DNA from 3 places in the Streptomyces sp. 2323.1 genome. Region 1 is predicted to be linked to each of the others. Evidence: riboswitches for the same ligand, from Rfam matches in the RefSeq annotation. Region 1 holds a riboswitch; each other region holds the start of a gene.
What was found. A riboswitch is a leader RNA that binds a small molecule or an ion and turns the genes downstream of it on or off. The one in region 1 is predicted to bind cobalamin.
Positions count from the first base shown of each region.

Region 2: it holds a riboswitch for cobalamin, as region 1 does, so the genes downstream of both, CPH93_RS11060 (ribonucleoside-diphosphate reductase subunit alpha) here and CPH93_RS26875 (cobalamin biosynthesis protein) in region 1, are expected to answer to the same signal.
Region 3: it holds a riboswitch for cobalamin, as region 1 does, so the genes downstream of both, cobN (cobaltochelatase subunit CobN) here and CPH93_RS26875 (cobalamin biosynthesis protein) in region 1, are expected to answer to the same signal.

Region 1 is NZ_LT907981.1:6,240,472-6,244,286, forward strand. It holds gene CPH93_RS26870 (cobyric acid synthase) at 1-676, opposite strand, end outside; gene CPH93_RS26875 (cobalamin biosynthesis protein) at 1,011-2,081, opposite strand; cobalamin riboswitch at 2,256-2,408, opposite strand; gene CPH93_RS26880 (hypothetical protein) at 2,613-3,062, shown strand; gene CPH93_RS26885 (caspase family protein) at 3,068-3,815, shown strand, end outside.
Region 2 is NZ_LT907981.1:2,717,050-2,720,864, reverse strand. It holds gene CPH93_RS11060 (ribonucleoside-diphosphate reductase subunit alpha) at 1-1,846, opposite strand, end outside; cobalamin riboswitch at 2,007-2,154, opposite strand; gene CPH93_RS11055 (Uma2 family endonuclease) at 2,285-2,872, shown strand; gene mctP (monocarboxylate uptake permease MctP) at 2,952-3,815, opposite strand, start outside.
Region 3 is NZ_LT907981.1:4,130,512-4,134,326, reverse strand. It holds gene cobN (cobaltochelatase subunit CobN) at 1-2,051, opposite strand, end outside; cobalamin riboswitch at 2,086-2,246, opposite strand; gene cobG (precorrin-3B synthase) at 2,350-3,744, shown strand; gene CPH93_RS17580 (precorrin-8X methylmutase) at 3,741-3,815, shown strand, end outside.

The DNA.
Region 1 (3,815 bases):
CGCGCAGCATCGCAAGGCCCGGCTCCAGCAGCGTCACATCGCCCCGGAACTTGTTGACGAGATACCCCGCGACCAGCGCCTGATCCTCCTTCGACAGCAGCGCGGTGGTGCCGAAGAAGGACGCGAACACCCCGCCGCGGTCGATGTCGCCGACCACGACGACCGGGATCCGGGCGGCCCGGGCGAGGCCCATGTTCACGATGTCGGTGCGCCGCAGATTGATCTCGGCGGGGCTGCCGGCGCCCTCGCAGATCACCGCGTCGTGCGTCCGCCGCAGCTCTGCCAGGCAGTCGGTGACGGTGCCGAGCAACTGCTCCTGGCGCCCGGCATGGTAGCCACGGGCACTGAGCTCACCCACCGGCTTCCCCAGCAGCACCACCTGGCTGCTGCGGTCGCTGCCCGGCTTGAGCAGCACCGGATTCATCAGCGCGGTCGGCTCCACCCGCGCCGCGGCGGCCTGCATCGCCTGGGCCCGCCCGATCTCCGCGCCCTCGCGCGTGACGAACGAATTCAGCGACATGTTCTGCGCCTTGAACGGTGCCACCCGGACGCCCTGGCGGGCCAGCCAGCGGCAGATCCCCGCCGTCACCACGCTCTTGCCGGCATCGGACGTCGTACCGGCCACCAACAGGCCACCACCGACCGCCCCGCCGGCTGCCTTCAACCGCCCGTTCACGGGGTCCTCCTCCTACGCCGGTGCTCCGGCTGTCTTGAGTCGTACGTGCGGCACTTCGAGTCTTTACGTCCGCCCGCCCCGCAAAGGCATTTCGGGTCTGTCCACCCGCCCACTCCTCGAAGGGACTTCGGGTCGCTACACCTGCCAACTCCCCGGAGGGACTTCGGGTCTGTCCACCTGCCAACTCCCCGGAGGGACTTCGGGTCTCTCCACCCACCCACTCCCCGGAGGCACTTCGGGTCACTACACCCGCCCACCCCCCGAAGGGGGGTGGGCGGCGGGGAAAAAGCAGGCGCCGGGGAAAAAGCAGGCAGCGAGGAAAAAACGGACGGCCTCATACCCGCCCCGCCCTACGCCCAAGCCCCACTCCAAGCCGCCGCCCCGCGCCCGCCCGAGCCGCCGCCCCCCGAGCCCCCGTCGCCCGCCCAGTACCGAACCCCGCCCTCAAAGCACCAAACCCCACCCGAGCCCCCACCGTCGCCACCAGCGCCCACACACTCACCCGCCGCGAGAGCCGCACCGCCCGCTCGATGTCGGACACCGCGACCGGCCGCGCCCCGCCGTTGAGCACCGGACGGTGTTCCACCCGCCCGCCGTACGCCAGAGTGCCGCCCAGCCGTACGCCCAGCGCGCCCGCGAACGATGCCTCCACGGGGCCCGCGTTGGGGCTCGGGTGGGCGCCGCCGTCCGCCCGCCAGGCCCGCAGCGCGGTGCGCCGGCCGGGGCCCGCGAGGACGGTGAGGGCGGCGGTCAGCCGGGAGCCGGGCCAGCCGGCGAGATCGTCGAGCCGGGCCGCGGCCCAGCCGAAACGGCGGTAGCGCGGGGACTTGTGCCCCACCATCGCGTCGAGGGTGTTCACCGCCCGGAACGCCACCAGCCCGGGCACTCCGCCCAGCGCACCCCATACCAGGGCACCCACCACCGCGTCCGAGGTGTTCTCGGCGACCGACTCCACCACCGCACGCGCCATCTGCGGCCCGTCCAGCGCCTGCGGGTCACGTCCGCACAGATGCGGCAGCCGCTCGCGCGCGACCTCCAGGTCACCCGCCGCCAGCGCCCCGCCGACGGCCCGGGCCTCCCGGCCGAGCGAGGTGCCGCCCAGTACGGCCCACACCGTCGCCGCGGTCAGCGCGACCCCGGCGGAGCCGCGCAGCGGGGACGGCGATGGCGCGGCGCCCCGTACGGCGCGCACCAGCAGCGCGGCACCGGCCGCGGCACCGCCCGCACACAGCAGGGCATGGGCCGCCCCGTATCCGCGGTGGTCGCGCCACAGCCGGCGCTCGACGGCGGCCGCGGCCCGGCCGAAGGCGGCCACCGGATGGCCGCGCCGGGGATCCGCCGCGATCAGGTCGCCGAGGAAGCCGAGAGCCGCGCCGCACGCATATCCCGCGTGTTCGCCGCGCATCGGGTCAGACCGCCGCTAGGGCGTGTCCACAACATTCCGCCCAGCCCGCGGCGCCTCGCCCTACACTTCGAAGGGGCCCTGCAGCAGCGGGCAGTGGAGCTCTAGACGGGCAGCCGGGCATGGCGGTATGTCCTCACTCAGGGTCCGCGCCCTGGCTCGACGTGACGGCGACATGAGTCTCCTGGCTCCCCGGATCGGCGAGTCCTCCGGCCTTCCAGCCCTGCGCGTACGCCGTCCGGCGTCCGCGAGATGGACCGTGGCCTTCACTGGAGGAACCCTCCCCGGTGACAGTGGCGGGACCGCGCCGGATTCGCACCGGACTTCCTCAGCTGTCGCCGAATGGCTCGGGCAGTCCACCACGCCCCGCGAATGCCCGTCAACTCACCCTTGACCTGCGACGCTGCCCCGTGGCATGGGCTGTGGTGCACGCCACAGCGTGGTGGCCGGATCACAGACGGTTGCCTGCGCCCCTGATTCCACGTCACTATCGGGAGCACGGCGGCGATGGGGCCGCCGGAAGGGGGCCGGGGGATGCCGCAGCGCGCTGACCGTCACGAGATCCGCATCAGGATCACGGGCACCAACAATCCCGATCAGGACATCGAGGACCTCAAGTCCTGGCTGGAGCGCGAGCCGTGGCTGGCCCGGCGGCAGTACGACTGGGCGCTGCGGCCCCGCCCGGCGGACGCGCACGACGACGGCGACGCCCCGCGCGACATGGCCGTCGGCGTCGACGATCTGGTCCTGGTCATCGTCGGGGCGGTCGCCGCCGAGATCACCAAGAGCCTCAGCATCGCCCTCAAGGAGTGGCTGCGCCGCCGCCGGGAGGAGCGGGACACCGGCGAACGGCCCGCCGTCGCGGTCGGGGCCGGCGCCGGCGGCCTGCGCGCACTGGCAGACGAGGGCCCGGGCGTCCCGGCGCCCGAACCCCCCGATCCCGGCCGCCCGGACGACGGAAGCGGCAGCACCGCCGGGGACTGAGCCGGATGTCCGAATACGACGCGCGGGGCAAGGTCAACCGGGCGCTGTTGATCTGTGTCGACGACTACCGTCATCTGCGCCCGCTCCCCGCGGTGAAGGACAACGCCCAGGAACTCGAACGCGCCCTGCTCGCCCCCGGCGCCGACCTGTTCACTCGGGGCGAGGTCGTCGTTTGCCGCCCGCAGGAGCCGTGGGAGGTGGAACAGGCGCTGGACACCGTCACCCAGGAGGCGCGCGGACTGCTGCTGGTCTACTTCTCCGGCCACGGCCGGGTGGGCCGGGACGGCGGCAATCTGCAGCTGATGGTCGGCGCCTCGGAACGGCGTCACAAGACCGTCTCCTGGCAGGACATGGTGCTGTCCTACCTCGACAACGCCCGGGCCGACCGGATCGTGATCATCCTGGAGTGCTGCTACGCCGGGAACGCGGGGGAGGCCTTCCACAACTGCCGCAAGCCCATGTCGCTGCTGATGGCCGCGCAGCCCAACCGCCGGATCTTCAGCGGCGAGGAGCCCACCGGGGGCAGTGTCTTCACCCGTGCCGTCCGCCAGACCCTGGAACAGGGCTTACCCGGCAGGCGGTGCGTCACCTTCGAGGACCTCGTCCGGGTGCTGCGGGAACAACTCGCCGCGGAACGGACCCCGATGGGCGACATCTGGGAACCGCGGTCGGCGAAGCAGAACACCGTCGACGACGTCATCCTGTCCTTCGCCACCCCCGAGATACGGCCCCCGACCCCGCTGCGGATCCGGC
Region 2 (3,815 bases), 3.5 Mb from region 1:
TGCGCATGCCGGTCAGGGCGATCCGGCTGCGCAGCGCCGCCCAGCGGTCGGCCCAGCGCGGCTCGGCGTTCGGGTAGTGGTCGGGGTGCAGCACTCCGCGGGCGGTGCGGGTCGCGGACCAGGCCGGGTGCGGGCCGTGCCGCTCGGCGAGGTCGGCGGACGCCTCGTACGCGGCGAGCATGATCCGCTCGGAGATCCGGGTGGACAGCTCCTGCGCCTCGGGCGAGTCGAAGGGCAGCCGCAGCCGGAAGAAGACGTCCTGCAGGCCCATCAGGCCCAGGCCCACCGGCCGCCAGCGGGAGTTGGAGGCCCCGGCCTGCTCGGTCGGGTAGAAGTTGATGTCCACGACGCGGTCGAGGAAGGTGACGGCGGTGCGGACGGTCGCGTCCAGCCGCTCCCAGTCCATCTCACCGTTGTCGCCGAGGTGGGCGGCGAGGTTGACCGACCCCAGGTTGCAGACCGCGGTCTCCCCGTCGTTCGTCACCTCCAGGATCTCCGTGCACAGGTTGGAGGAGTGCACGACCTGGCCGGGCTCGGCGGTCTGGTTGGCGGTGCGGTTGGCGGCGTCCTTGAACGTCATCCAGCCGTTGCCGGTCTGCGCCAGGGTGCGCATCATCCGGGAGTACAGCACCCGCGCCGGGATCTGCTTGACCGCGCGGCCCTCGGCCTCGGCCCGGCGGTAGGCGGCGTCGAACTGCTCGCCCCACAGGTCCACCAGCTCCGGGGCGTCCGCGGGGGAGAACAGCGACCAGTCGGCGTCCGCCTCGACCCGGCGCATGAACTCGTCCGGGATCCAGTGCGCGATGTTCAGGTTGTGGGTACGGCGGGCCTCCTCACCGGTGTTGTCGCGCAGCTCCAGGAACTCCTCGATGTCCGCGTGCCAGGTCTCCAGGTAGACACAGGCGGCGCCCTTGCGCCGGCCGCCCTGGTTCACGGCCGCGACCGAGGCGTCCAGCGTGCGCAGGAACGGCACGATGCCGTTGGAGTGCCCGTTGGTGCCGCGGATCAGCGAACCGCGGGCGCGGATGCGGGAGTACGACAGCCCGATGCCGCCGGCGTGCTTGGACAGCCGCGCGACCTGGTGGTAGCGGTCGTAGATCGAGTCCAGCTCGTCCAGCGGGGAGTCCAGCAGATAGCAGGACGACATCTGCGGGTGGCGGGTGCCGGAGTTGAAGAGGGTGGGGGAGGAGGGCAGGTAGGACAGCGAGCTGGTGAGGCGGTAGAGCTCGGCGACGTCGTCCAGCGCGCGCTCGCTGTGGTCCTCCGCGAGGCCGCAGGCCACCCGCAGCAGGAAGTGCTGGGGCGTCTCGATGACCTGACGGGTGGTGGGGTGGCGCAGCAGATAGCGCGAGTGCAGGGTGCGCAGCCCGAAGTAGCCGAAGCGGTCGTCGGCGCCGTCGGCCAGGGCCCGCTCGACCAGCGCGTCCAGGCGGGCCGCGTGGGCCCGCACGAACTCCGCGGTCTCGTCGGCGATCAGGCCCTCGCGGTGACCGGTCGCGACCGAGGCGGAGAACGAGACGGCGCCCTGGCCGGCGGCCTCCTCGGCGACGGCGAGGGTGAGCAGCCGCGCGGCGAGCTTGGAGTACTGCGGCTCGTCACCGATCAGGCCGGCCGCGGCATCGGTGGCCAGCGACCGCAGTTCGGCCTCATCGGAGCCCGCGTGCCGGCCGCGCAGGGCGGCGGCGGCCACCTTGCCGGGGTCGGTCGCGGTCAGGTCCTCGGTCAGTTCGGTCAGGGTGCGCAGCAGGGCGACGCCCGGGCCGTCCTCGGCACCAGCGGCAGGCGTGGCCACCGCAGGCGGCACGACCTCGGCGTCTGACGCGGGCTCCGTTGGCGCGATGGTCACGTGATGCTCTCCCTCACTCGGCGGGGGCCGGGAGGGCGGGCACGACGGGCGCACGCGGGCATGCGGCACCCCGACACGGTCAGGAGTGCGCGGGCTCACCACGCGGCGTCCACCGGCCCAGCCCTCGGGGCCCGGACGTATCGACGTCCACACCCATGGCGGTGCGGTCGTACCGTCGGCAGGTCTTCGGACTCCGGGCGTGCGTCGGGGCCGATGTTCGGCCGGGGAAGCGCGCCTTGACACCGTTGCGGGACAGTTCCGGATTCGCACCGGATTCCCCTGCGGCGACAGCGAGGACGAGCATACATGTGGTGGTGGCCCCTCAAGTGCACCCCCACATCTAGTGTGTCGTGAGTGATCACACAGTGTCTGTCAGTGGCCTCGGCTATCGTCGGTTCCACGTTCTCGGCGCTGCTGGGGCAAGAAGGAGGGGGCTCCTTGACCGCGCTCGCCGACCAGCCGCACATCATGGAGACCGAGCATTTCGAAGAGGCGGCCCGGATATTCGCCCGCCTGGAGCGGGGCGCGCGGCTGGAGTTCATCGACGGGAAGATCAGGAGCAAGGCCGTACCGGACCGGGACCACGGTCGCATCATGGAGTGGCTGACGCGTATCTGTGTTCAGGCGCGCCCCGAGCTGCGGCTCCATCCGGACCAGGGACTCAAGGTGCAGGCACACCGTGGCGGCCGCGCCCGTCCTGATGCCGAACTCGTCCCCAGTGGCGCCTTCGCGGGCCAGGGGGCATGGGCCGCTCCTGACCCGGTGCTCATGGTCGTCGAGGTGACCTCCCATGACTCGGACACCGATCAGCGTGATCGGGTGGAGAAACCTCGTGTGTACGCGGAGACCGGCATCCCGCTCTATCTGTTGGTCGACCGGGAAGCCTGTCAGGTTTCGGTCCACAGCGAGCCCGATGGCGGGCGCTACGAGGTCATGCACACCGTCTCGTACGGCAAGTCGCTCCACCTCCCCGCCCCCGTCGGCATCACCCTGGAAACCGAGCAGCTGAAGGACTGGGTGAACTGACCCCGCACACGGCAACGGGCCGCCGCGCCCCCCGAAGGGAACGCGACGGCCCGATGTCGGAAGCCGGTCGGCCGGTGGCTCAGTGCCCCGCCGGCGCCCCCGCCGTCGCCGGCGGCAGCTCGACGACGACGCCCTTGTCGCCCGCGTCCGCCGTGTAGTCCGCGGGGCTGGTCTCGTCGGTGCCCTCGGGTGCGTTGACGGCCTTCAGGACGACGGTCAGCACGACCGACACCACGACGTTCAGGACGAAGGCGGTCAGACCGATGTAGCCGATCTCACCGATGCCGGGGATCTCCTTGCTGGAGCCGCCGAAGTGCGCCTGGGTCGGGCTGGCCACGCCGTACGCCGCGAGCGTGCCGTAGAGCATGCCGACCGCCCAGCCGGCCAGCAGCGCCCAGCGGTGGAACCAGCGGGTGAACAGGCCGCCGACCAGCGACGGCATGGTCTGCAGGATCCAGATCCCGCCCAGCAGCTGGAAGTTGATGGCGACGGTCTTGTCCATGGTGAGCACGAAGACCAGCGCGCCGACCTTCACCAGCAGCGAGACGAGCTTGGCGACCTTGTGCTCCTGCGCGGGCGTGGCGTCCGGCTTGAGGAAGTCCTTGTAGACGTTGCGGGTGAAGAGGTTGGCCGCGGCGATCGACATGATGGCCGCGGGCACCAGCGCGCCGATGCCGATCGCGGCGAACGCGACGCCGGTGAACCAGCTCGGGAACATGTCCTCGAAGAGCTGCGGGATGGCCAGCTGGGGGTTGCCCTGGATGTCCGTGCCGGCCTTGATCGCCATGAAGCCCAGCAGCGCCAGCAGCCCCAGCATCAGGGAGTAGAGCGGCAGGATGGTGGTGTTGCGGCGGATCACATTGCGGCTGCGCGAGGACAGCGTCGCGGTGATCGAGTGCGGGTACATGAAGAGCGCCAGGGCCGAGCCGAGCGCCAAGGTGGC
Region 3 (3,815 bases), 2.1 Mb from region 1:
ACGAGGTTCACCCGCGCCTCGCCGGTCGGCGCCCCGCCCAGGACGTGCAGTCCGTCGCGGATCTGGGCGTCCTTGACCTCGCACAGCCAGCCGTCGACGTGCAGCAGGAAGTCGTCGAAGCCGTCGTCGTCGGGGCGTTCGTCCAGGCCCAGGTCGTGGTCGAGCTTGGCGGCCTGGATCAGCGTCCAGATCTGGGCGCGGATCGCGGGCAGCTTGGCCGGGTCCATGGCGGAGATGGCCGCGTACTCGTCGAGCAGCTGCTCCAGGCGCGCGATGTCGCCGTAGGACTCGGCGCGGGCCATCGGCGGGACGAGGTGGTCGACGAGGGTGGCGTGCACCCGGCGCTTGGCCTGGGTGCCCTCGCCGGGGTCGTTGACCAGGAAGGGGTAGACGAGGGGGAGGTCGCCGAGGGCGGCGTCCGGGCCGCAGGCGGCGGACAGCCCGGCGTTCTTGCCGGGCAGCCACTCCAGGTTGCCGTGCTTGCCCAGGTGGACCATGGCGTCGGCGCCGAAACCGCCGTCGTCGGCGGAGGCCGCGATCCAGCGGTAGGCCGCCAAGTAGTGGTGCGAGGGCGGCAGATCGGGGTCGTGGTAGATCGCGATCGGGTTCTCGCCGAAGCCACGCGGCGGCTGGATGAGGATCAGCAGATTGCCGCGGCGCAGGGCGGCCAGCACGATGTCGCCCTCGGGGTTGCGGCTGCGGTCGACGAACATCTCGCCGGGCGGCGGCCCCCAGTGCTCCTCGACGGAGTCGCGGAGTTCCTGCGGGAGGGTGGCGTACCAGCGCTTGTAGTCGGCGGCCGGGATCCGGACCGGGTTGCGGGCGAGCTGCTCCTCGGTGAGCCACTCCTGGTCGTGGCCGCCGGCCTCGATGAGGGCGTAGATCAGCTCGTCGCCGTCGCCGGACACCAGGCCGGGGACCTCTTCGGTGCCGAAGTCGTAGCCGTCGGCCTGCAGGCGGCGCAGCAGTGCGACGGCGCTGGCCGGGGTGTCCAGGCCGACCGCGTTGCCGATCCGGGAGTGCTTGGTCGGGTACGCGGACAGCACCAGCGCGAGGCGCTTCTCGGCGGCCGGGATGTGGCGCAGCCGGGCATGGCGCACGGCGATCCCGGCGACCCGGGCGGCGCGCTCGGGGTCGGCGACGTACACCGGCAGACCGTCCTCGTCGACCTCCTTGAAGGAGAACGGGACGGTGATCAGCCGGCCGTCGAACTCGGGGACCGCGATCTGCGAGGCGGCGTCCAGCGGGGAGAGGCCCTCGTCGTTCTCCTCCCAGGCGCTCCGCGGCCCGGTCAGGCACAGGGCCTGGAGGATCGGGACGTCGAGCGCGGCCAGCGCACCGGCGTCCCAGGCCTCGTCGTCCCCGCCGGCCGAGGCGTCCGCCGGCTTGCTGCCACCCGCGGCGAGGACCGTGGTGACCAGCGCGTCGGCGGCCCCCAGGGCCTCGATCAGCTCCGGCTCGGGAGCGCGCAGGGAGGCGACGAAAAGGGGCAGGGCCCGGCCGCCGGCCGCCTCGATCTGCTCGCACAGGGTGCGGACGAAGCCGGTGTTGCCGCTCATGTGGTGGGCGCGGTAGTAGAGCACCGCGATCAGCGGGCCGCTGTCGTTGCGGGAGTCCCACTCCAGCGGCCCCCAGGACGGGGCGGGCGCCGGCGGCTCGAAGCCGTGGCCGGTCAGCAGCACCGTGTCGGAGAGGAAGCGGGCGAGCTGGTCGAGGTTGGCGGGGCCGCCGTGCGCGAGGTAGGCGTGCGCCTCGGCCGCGATGCCCACCGGGACCGTGGACTGCTCCATGAGCTGAGCGTCGGGGGCCTGTTCACCGGTGAGCACGACGACGGGGCGGTGCTGGTCCTCGGCGAGCAGCAGGTCCAGGCCCTCCTGCCAGGCGCGGATGCCGCCCAGGAGGCGTACGACGACGAGGTCCACGCCCTCCAGCAGGGCCGGCAGCTCGGCGACGTCGAGGCGGGCGGGGTTGGCGAGACGGTACGGCACCGGGCCCGTGGCCGCGCGGGCGCTGAGCAGATCGGTGTCGGAGGTCGACAGCAGCAGAAGCATGCGAGCGCAGGCCTTCCTCGGGGTGTCCGCGCCCCGGGTGGTCGTATGGACGGCGGGAGTTCCTGACTCACCCGGCACCTGCCGGGTTCACAGTGGCGGGACCGCGCCGGATTTGCACCGGGCTTCCTCCCTGGGGTCCACGACCCCACGCCGTCGCTGGCGTCCGGCGGATCAGCCGACCCACCGACCTGCATAGTAAGGGCTGGACCCGGGGGAGGTAAGCGGGCCTTTGCGACGGGCGGCCCGGGGTGGCCGCGAGGGGGTCCGGGGCACGGTTCCGGCGTGCACCGTCGTAGGTATGCTCGCCGCCATGCCGCCCTCCCCCTCGATACGCCCCCAAGGGGCCGAACCGCCCATACGGGACCGCGGTGACGCCTGCCCGGGAGCGCTGCGGCTGCACTCCGCCGCCGACGGGTACCTAGCCCGAGTGCGGCTGCCTGCCGGTGACTTGACGGTGCGTCAGGCAAAGGCGCTGGCCGACGCCGCCGACCGCCTCGGCGACGGCCACCTCTCCCTGACCTCACGCGGCAACGCGGAGCTCCGCGGCCTGCCCGACGGCTGCGGCGCCGAGCTGGCCGCCCTGCTGCGCGACGCCGGACTGCTGCCCTCCGCACGCCACGAACGCATCCGCAACATCCTCGCCTCCCCCTTGGCCGGACTCGACCGCAACACCCCTGCTGATGTGCGCCGGTGGGCCCGTGAGCTGGATGAACTCCTCTGCACGAGTGAGCGGGCGACCGCCCTCTCGGGCCGTTTCCTCTTCGTCCTGGACGACGGGCGGGGCGATGTGGCGGGCCTCGGCGGGGATGTGAGCTTGGTCGCAGAAGCGGACCGGGCCGGGGAGTCCGCCGGGTCCGGGGGCACCGCGCTGCTGCGGGTCGGCGACGATCCGGCGGCGCTGCGGATCGCCGGCCCGGACGCCCCGCGCGCCGCGCTCGCCGCCGCCGAGGCCTTCCTGACCGCCGCCGAGGCGAGCGGCAGCGGCGCCTGGCGGGTCCGTGAACTGCCCGCCGAACAGCGGCTGACGGCCCGGGAGGTGGCGGCACACCTACACGAAACCGGCATCACCCCCACATATGTGACGCAGCCACCGGCACCCCTCCCCTCGCCCTCCCCGGACTCCTCGGCCCCCGGCATCATCGACGGCCCCGACGGCACGGCCTCGCTCTGCGTCCTGGCGCCGCTGGGCCGGCTGACGGTCGCCCAGTGGCGTCTGCTGAGCGCCGTCGCCGCCGACGACGGCTGCGGCGCGCTGCGGCTGACCCCCTGGCGTGGCATCGTCGTCCCCGGGCTGCCGGCCGGCACCGCCGCCTCCCGGCTGTCCGCGCTGGCCGCCTCCGGCCTGATCACCGACCCGGACTCCCCCTGGCACCGCCTCGGCGCCTGCACCGGACGCCCCGGCTGCGCCAAGTCCCTCACCGACGTCCGCACCGACGCCGCGGCCGCCGTCGCCACGGGCGCCCGCGTCCCCGACGCCCTCGCCGTACCGGACGGCCTGCCCGTCCACTGGTCCGGCTGCGAACGCCGCTGCGGCCACCCCCACGGCGCATGGGTGGATGTGCGGGCAACAGGGGAGGGCTACCGGGTGGCGGTCGTCCGGCCGGAGCCCGCACCGGCCCCCGACGACGCCCCGGCGCCCCCGGCACCACCCCCGCAGCACCCGGCCCCACCAGGCCGAAGCCACACCCCATGAGCCAGCCCACAACCGACAACCCCGAGGCCACAGTGACCGCGTTCGACTACGAGAAGGACGGTGCGGCGATC